DNA from 2 places in the Arsenicicoccus sp. oral taxon 190 genome. Region 2 is predicted to be linked to the other one. Evidence: predicted binding sites of a transcription regulator. Region 2 holds the regulator's gene; the other holds the start of a gene.
The links. Region 2 encodes LexA, which represses DNA repair genes until DNA is damaged. Its sites were predicted from a motif close to TCGAACANNTGTTCGA; they were not measured.

Region 1: a site for LexA is predicted at 1,599-1,614, ahead of ADJ73_RS13410 (DUF6504 family protein). Genes of this name have one in related genera too.

Annotation. Positions count from the first base shown of each region.
Region 1 is NZ_CP012070.1:2,882,713-2,886,109, reverse strand. It holds gene metF (methylenetetrahydrofolate reductase [NAD(P)H]) at 1-721, shown strand, start outside; gene ADJ73_RS13415 (DUF4126 domain-containing protein) at 755-1,390, opposite strand; gene ADJ73_RS13410 (DUF6504 family protein) at 1,663-1,941, shown strand; gene ADJ73_RS13405 (SAV_6107 family HEPN domain-containing protein) at 2,039-2,470, shown strand; gene ADJ73_RS13400 (DNA polymerase III subunit alpha) at 2,460-3,397, shown strand, end outside.
Region 2 is NZ_CP012070.1:2,197,780-2,201,176, reverse strand. It holds gene ADJ73_RS10250 (hypothetical protein) at 1-291, shown strand, start outside; gene ADJ73_RS10245 (LysM peptidoglycan-binding domain-containing protein) at 417-809, opposite strand; gene lexA (transcriptional repressor LexA) at 1,066-1,764, shown strand; gene ADJ73_RS10235 (aldehyde dehydrogenase family protein) at 1,849-3,309, shown strand; gene ADJ73_RS10230 (patatin-like phospholipase family protein) at 3,297-3,397, opposite strand, start outside.

The sequences.
Region 1 (3,397 bases), 680 kb from region 2:
CGGAGCGGGCGGCACCACGCGGGACCGCACCGTGCGGGTGACCCAGCGCATCGCCGAGGAGACCACGCTGCTGCCGATGGCGCACCTGACGTGCGTCGGGTCGTCGGTGGGGGAGCTGCGCTCCGTGATCGGGGCGTATGCCGACGCGGGGATCCGCAACGTCATGGTGCTGCGCGGGGACCCGGCCGGGGGGCTGGGCTCACCGTGGGTGGCGCACCCGGAGGGCCTGGACCACGCGGACCAGCTGGTGGACCTGGTCCGCTCGCTCGGTGACTTCACGATCGGGGTGGCGGCCTTCCCGGACGGTCACCCGGAGTCGTCCTCGCGGGAGCAGGACGCCGACGTGCTGGTCGCCAAGCAGCGGGCGGGCGCCGACTTCGCCGTGACCCAGATGGTCTTCGACGTCGACAACTACCTGCGGCTGCGCGACCTCGTGGTCGCCCGCGGCGGGACGCTGCCGATCATCCCGGGGCTCATGCCGGTGACCAACCTGCGTCAGATCAGCAGGATGGCCGAGCTGTCCGGGGCGGCGCTGCCGACCTCGGTGACCTCCCGGCTGGAGGCGGTGGGCGAGGACGCCGACGCGGTCCGCGAGGTGGGGGTGCAGATCGCCACCGAGCACGCGCAGCGGCTCATGGACGAGGGCGCGCCGGGGCTGCACTTCTACACGATGAACCGCTCGACGGCGACGCTGGAGGTCTTCGCCAACCTCGGTCAGTGAGGCTCAGCGAGTCTCAGCGAGGGGCAGGGAGTCTCAGCGAGGGTCGCCGGGCCCGTCCAGCCGCAGGTCCTCCGCGTCGCGGCGCCGGGTGCCCCAGTCGTCATACCTCCGCTTGATGGAGACGATGCGGCGCAGCAGCCAGACCACGGCGACGATGCCGATCAGCAGGAGGATGCCCGCGACGGTGGCGGCGGCCCAGGGGTGGTTGGTGGCGAGGGTCATGACGCCGACGACGGCGACGTCCTCCGCCGAGGAGATCGCGATGTTGCTGACCGGCTCGGGAGAGGCGTTGACGCCGGCGCGGATGCCGGCCTTGACGCCGTGGCTCGCCAGGGCGCTGAAGCCGCCGGTGGCGGCGGCGAAGGCCTGCTCCAGGCCGGACCCCTCGTGGCCGGCGAGCAGGTAGCCGAGCGTCGCGCCCACGGCCGGTCGCACGACCGTGTGGACGCTGTCCCACGCGGTGTCGACGTAGGGGATCTTGTCGGCGAACATCTCGAGCAGGAAGAGCACCGCCGAGGCGATCAGCACGTCGGTGCGGGTGAGCACCCCCGGGACGAGGTCGACGGAGAAGAACCGTCCGGCCAGGCCCATGACCAGGACCACGGCGTAGGCGTTGATGCCGCTCGCCCAGCCGCTCGTGAAGACCATCGGCAGCAGCTCGGTACCCATCTGTCCTCCGTCTCGTCGGGCTCCATCGGTGTGGCATCACGGTAAGGGCCGGGGCGGCCCCGGGATTCTCGAACGCCCGTGCCGAGGGGTCACGGGGTGGTATCGATCCGGGGCTCGGCGCGGCGGTGACCACCCGACCAGCGGTGATGCGCATGTGGGTGACAAGGGGCTGGGGGTCTGTCAGAGGTCGGCCCTAGAGTTCTCTTCATCGAACAAAGATTCGACAAAAGTGATCGAACGCCCTGGGCGCTCGCGGTCGGGAGGAGAGAGCCATGCGCCGTTGCGAGGATGCCATCGAGGTCCGGCACGACGGTCGTCCGCTGCAGTTCATCTGGCGGGGCCGGCTCTACGACGTCCGCTCCGTGGTCGACCACTGGCGCGAGCGACGCCCCTGGTGGCGCGAGGTGCCGGACACCCGCGCGGTGACCGCCGCGGACCTCGAGGGAGAGGTCTGGCGGGTCGAGGCCGCCGCCGGTCGCTCCGGCGTCCTCGGGGTCTACGACCTGGCGGTCCGCGGCACCCGCTGGCAGCTCGTCGCCCTCTCCGACTGATCGCGCCCCACCCTCACCCTTCGACCTCACCTTCACTCCCACCTTCAATCGTGTTTTTCACCCTCATTTTGTGCGTATGACGAAAGCAGGTGCTCCCATGACGGCGACGACCACCCGACCCCCGTTGACCACGGCGACGCTGGACCTGCTCGACCGGGCCTACGCCGCGCTCGCCGAGGCGACCTGCGCGACGACGACGGCTGACCGCTACGTCGCGGCACACCTGTCCGGGCTGCGAGCCGGGGCGGCGCTGCTGGCCACCCGTGGGCGCCCCGCCGGCCGGGGCCGCCCCCGCAGCGTGTGGGAGCTGCTGCCCGCCGCGGCCCCCGAGCTGGGGGAGTGGGCCGCGTTCTACGCCGCCTCGGCGGTGCGCCGGTCCGTCGCCGAGCGGGGCGGGCTGATCTCGGCCCGCGAGGCGGACGACCTGGTGCGAGCCTCGGAGACCTTCCTCGGTCTCGTCGAGTCCTCGCTGGGCGCGGCCCCGCACGCGCCGCTGCCGTCCCTGCAGGTGGCTGCCGGTGTCCGATGACTTCGTCCACCTGCACGTGGCGTCGGGGCACTCGCTGCGCTACGGCACGACCACCCCGGGCGACCTGGTGGACCTGGCGGCGGGGTGGGGCCAGCACACCCTGGCGCTGACCGACCGCGACGGCCTCTACGGCGCCGTGAAGTTCGCCCAGGCCTGCCTCGCGCGCGGCATCGCCCCGGTCCTCGGCGTGGACCTCGCCGTCGGGGCCGTCGCCGGTCGGCAGGGGCGCCCGCCGGGGCGCACCCCGGTCCGCGGCGGTGCGCTCGTCGACCCCCGGCTGCCGCGGGTCACCGTGCTCGCGCGGGGGCAGGCGCACCTGCCGCCCGGGACCGGCTGGGCCCGGCTGTGCCGCCTGGTCACCGCCACCCACCTCGCGGGCGAGCGGGGCACCCCGGTGACCAGCCTGGAGCTCGTGGCCGAGCATGTCCGCGTCGAGCACGCCCGCTCCGAGCACGCCCGCGCCGAGCGGTCGGCCGCCCTGACGGTGCTGGTCGGGCCCGACTCCGACGTGGGCCGCGCGGTCCTGCAGGGCCGCTCCGTGCTGGCCCGGGAGCGGCTGGACCGCTGGCGGCGAGCGCTGCCGGAGGGCGCCCTGGTCGTCGAGGTGGTCTGCCACGAGGGTCCTCCCGGCACCCCCGTCAGCCGTCGCCAGGCCGCGGCCATGCTGGCGCTGGCCGACGCGGCCCGGGTGCCGGCGGTGCTGACCGCCGCGGTGCGGCACGGGCGCCCCGAGGACGCGATCACGGCCGACGTCCTCGACGCCGCCCGGCGCCTCGTCGCCCTCGACACCCGCCACCTGGACCGGGTCACCACGCTGGGCCACCTGTCCTCGACGCCCGCCATGGTCGCGCTGGCCCGGGTCGTCTGCGACGGCGACCAGGCCCGGGCCGACGAGCTGCTGCGCCGCACCCTGCAGGTCGCGGCCGA
Region 2 (3,397 bases):
GGCCACCGCGTGGCGATCCGGCCGGTGGGCGTCCGCTACGTCTACGACTTCGGTGACGACGGCGTGGTGGGACCCACGCCCAGCATGGGAGGCACCTACCCGAGCGGCGACGTGAAGCATGCCTACACCAAGGCGGGACGCTTCGAGATCGGCATCACCGCCACCTATGCCGGGGAGTACAGCGTCGACGGTGGCGCCTGGACACCCATCGCCAGCACCGTGGACATCCCCGGCCCCGCGCAGCCGATCGACGTGCGCACCAGCCGCAACGAGCTCGTGGACCAGGGATGACGACCCGTCGCGTCGCGGCGGTCACACCCCCTGATGTGACCGCCACGACGCAGGTCCTCGCCCTGACGGCGCGTCAGGTGGTCCAACGCGCGGCCTTCCGCCGGGAGTTCCCGGCGACGATGCGGCTACGGCGCAGGGACGACCAGCCGCTGACCGGCCATGACCTGGTCGGACGGCAGGTGGTTGGCCGCGACGAGCTGGAGCACTGCCTGGTCGGTGCGGACCGAGGGCATCTCCCGAGCCGCGATCTGCGACAGCGACTCCCCCGTGGCGACCGTCACGGAACGGGCGGGGCCGGCAGGCGCCGCAACCGCCCAGGCGCTCCACGCCGAGGCTGCGGCCAGGGCGATCAGCACCAGCACGGTCATGGTCAGGGCAAGACGACCGCGACGGGTGATCCGAGGACGGCGGCGTGCCCGCTCGGTCACGTCGTCACCGGTCGGCACCAGACGCAGGTGGGGACGACCGGGCGCGCATGCCGGGGCGACCGGGTCGCTCCACGCAGCTGCTGCACTCATCGTGTCCTCCTTCTCCGGCGAGCCGGGGTGGCTCGCTCATTCGTTCGATAGAACGCGTGTACGAACGTACCGCATTCCCGGGGGCGAGGGGAAGACTCGCGTCGAACTTGTGTTTGAAACGTCCAATCGACCCCGATAGCCTGGTGGCCACGGGAGATACTCAAGCAGGGACCACTGACATACCCCCTCGGAGAGTGCTTCCGAGACACGAGATCCGCAGGTCAGAGCCCTGTGGCGACAGCGAGGAGCGAGACCCATGGCCAAGGTGACGACCTTGCCGGACCGGGACGGCCGCGACGGCCTGACCGCCCGGCAGCGCAAGATCCTGGAGTTCATCCGCAACACGGTCGAGCGGCGCGGTTACCCGCCGAGCATCCGCGAGATCGGTGACGCGGTGGGCCTCGCCAGCGTCAGCAGCGTCTCCCACCAGCTGCTCACCCTCGAGCGCAAGGGCTACCTGCGGCGCGACCCCAACCGCCCGCGCGCCATCGAGGTCGTGGCCCCCGAGTGGGCGCCGGAGGCCTTCCACTCCACGATCGACGACAGCGTGGACGTCACCGCGTCGGGGGACCAGCGGCCGGAGGCGTCATACGTCCCGGTCCTGGGTCGCATCGCCGCCGGTGTCCCGATCACGGCGGAGGAGGTCGTCGAGGACGTCTTCCCGCTCCCCCGTCAGCTGGTGGGCGAGGGCCAGCTCTTCCTGCTCAAGGTGGTCGGCGACTCCATGGTCGACGCGGCGATCTGCGACGGGGACTGGGTCGTGGTGCGGCAGCAGCCCGACGCGGACAACGGCGACATCGTCGCCGCCATGCTCGACGGCGAGGCGACCGTTAAGACCTTCAAGCGCAAGGACGGTCACGTGTGGCTGCTGCCGCACAACCCCGCCTTCGAGCCCATCGACGGCGACCAGGCCACGGTGCTCGGCAAGGTCACCGCGGTCCTGCGCGCCGTCTGATCCGTCCGTCGGCACCCGCGACGAGCCGGGCCCGCGGATGGCAGGCTGGGCGCACACACCCACCCGACGATGAGTGAGGCCCGCATGACCAGCTCCACAACCGCGCCGTGGGAGCGCGCCATCTGGACCGGCTCCTGGACGGACGGCTCCGGGGAGCCGTCACCCGTGACGGACAAGGCCACCGGCGAGACGCTCGGGCACGTGGGGACCGCCTCCCCCGCCGACCTGGACCACGCCGTCGAGCGTGCCCGGGCGGCGCAGCGCGCCTGGGCCGCCCAGCCCTACCCGGCCCGAGCCGCCGTGATGCTCAAGGCCGCCCAGCTCCTCGAGGCCGAGCCCGAGCGGCTGCAGCCCTGGCTGGTCCGCGAGGCGGGATCCGGTCAGGGCAAGGCTGCCTTCGAGGTCGGGCTCGTCGTCTCCGAGCTGCAAGAGGCCGCCGCGACCGCGTCGGCGCCCTACGGCGAGGTCCTGCGCTCGATGAAGCCGCGCCTCTCCCTCGCGCGCTACGTCCCGTATGGCGTGGTCGGCGTCATCTCGCCGTTCAACTTCCCGGCCATCCTGTCGATGCGCTCGGTCGCTCCGGCGCTCGCGCTGGGCAACGCGGTCGTCCTCAAGCCCGACCCGCGCACCAGCGTCGCCGGCGGTATGGCGCTCGCCCAGCTCCTCGCCGACGCCGGGCTCCCGGAGGGGCTGCTGCACGTCCTGCCCGGCGGGGCCGACCTCGGGGAGGCCCTGGTCGCCCACCCGCAGGTGCCGTGCCTGTCCTTCACGGGGTCCACCGCCGCCGGCCGGCGGATCGGCCAGGCCGCGGCCGGCCTGCTCAAGCAGGTGCACCTCGAGCTGGGCGGCAACAACGCGCTGCTCGTGCTGCCCGACGCCGACGTCGAGGCCGCCGCGTCGGCCGGCGCGTGGGGCTCGTTCCTGCACCAGGGCCAGATCTGCATGACCGCAGGCCGGCACCTCGTGCCGTCCTCCCTGGCCGAGGACTACGCGCGGCTGCTCGCGACCAAGGCCGACGCCCTGACCGTCGGTGACCCCACCGACCCCACCAACGCCCTGGGCCCGATCATCGACGAGCGCCAGCGGGACCGCGTCCACGACATCGTCCGGCGGGCGGTCGACGCCGGCGCCCGCGTCGAGGCCGGCGGCACCTACGACGGGCTGTTCTACCGCCCCACCGTCCTGACGCATGTCGCGCGGGACAGCGTCGCCTTCACCGACGAGATCTTCGGCCCGGTCGCCCCGATCACCACCTACGACACGGTGGACGAGGCCATCGAGCTCCTCAACGCGAGCGAGTACGGCCTGTCCGTCGGGGTGCTGACGGGGGACGCGATGGCGGCATACGAGCTCTCGGACCGCATCGAGACCGGCATGCTGCACATCAACGACCAGACGGTCGACGACGAGGCGGTCATCCCCTTCGGCGGGATCAAGGCGTCCGGCAGCGGCGGTCACTTCGGCGGCGCGCGGGCCAGCCTCGACAGCTTCTGTCACCTGCAGTGGGTGACGATGCAGAGCCGGATCGCGACCTACCCCTTCTGACCGGCCCGATCGGCGCGCCACGGGCCTCGGCCCAGCACGGTGCGCCGGTCGGACCCCCGCACCGCCGCGAGGGCGACCTGCGGGGATG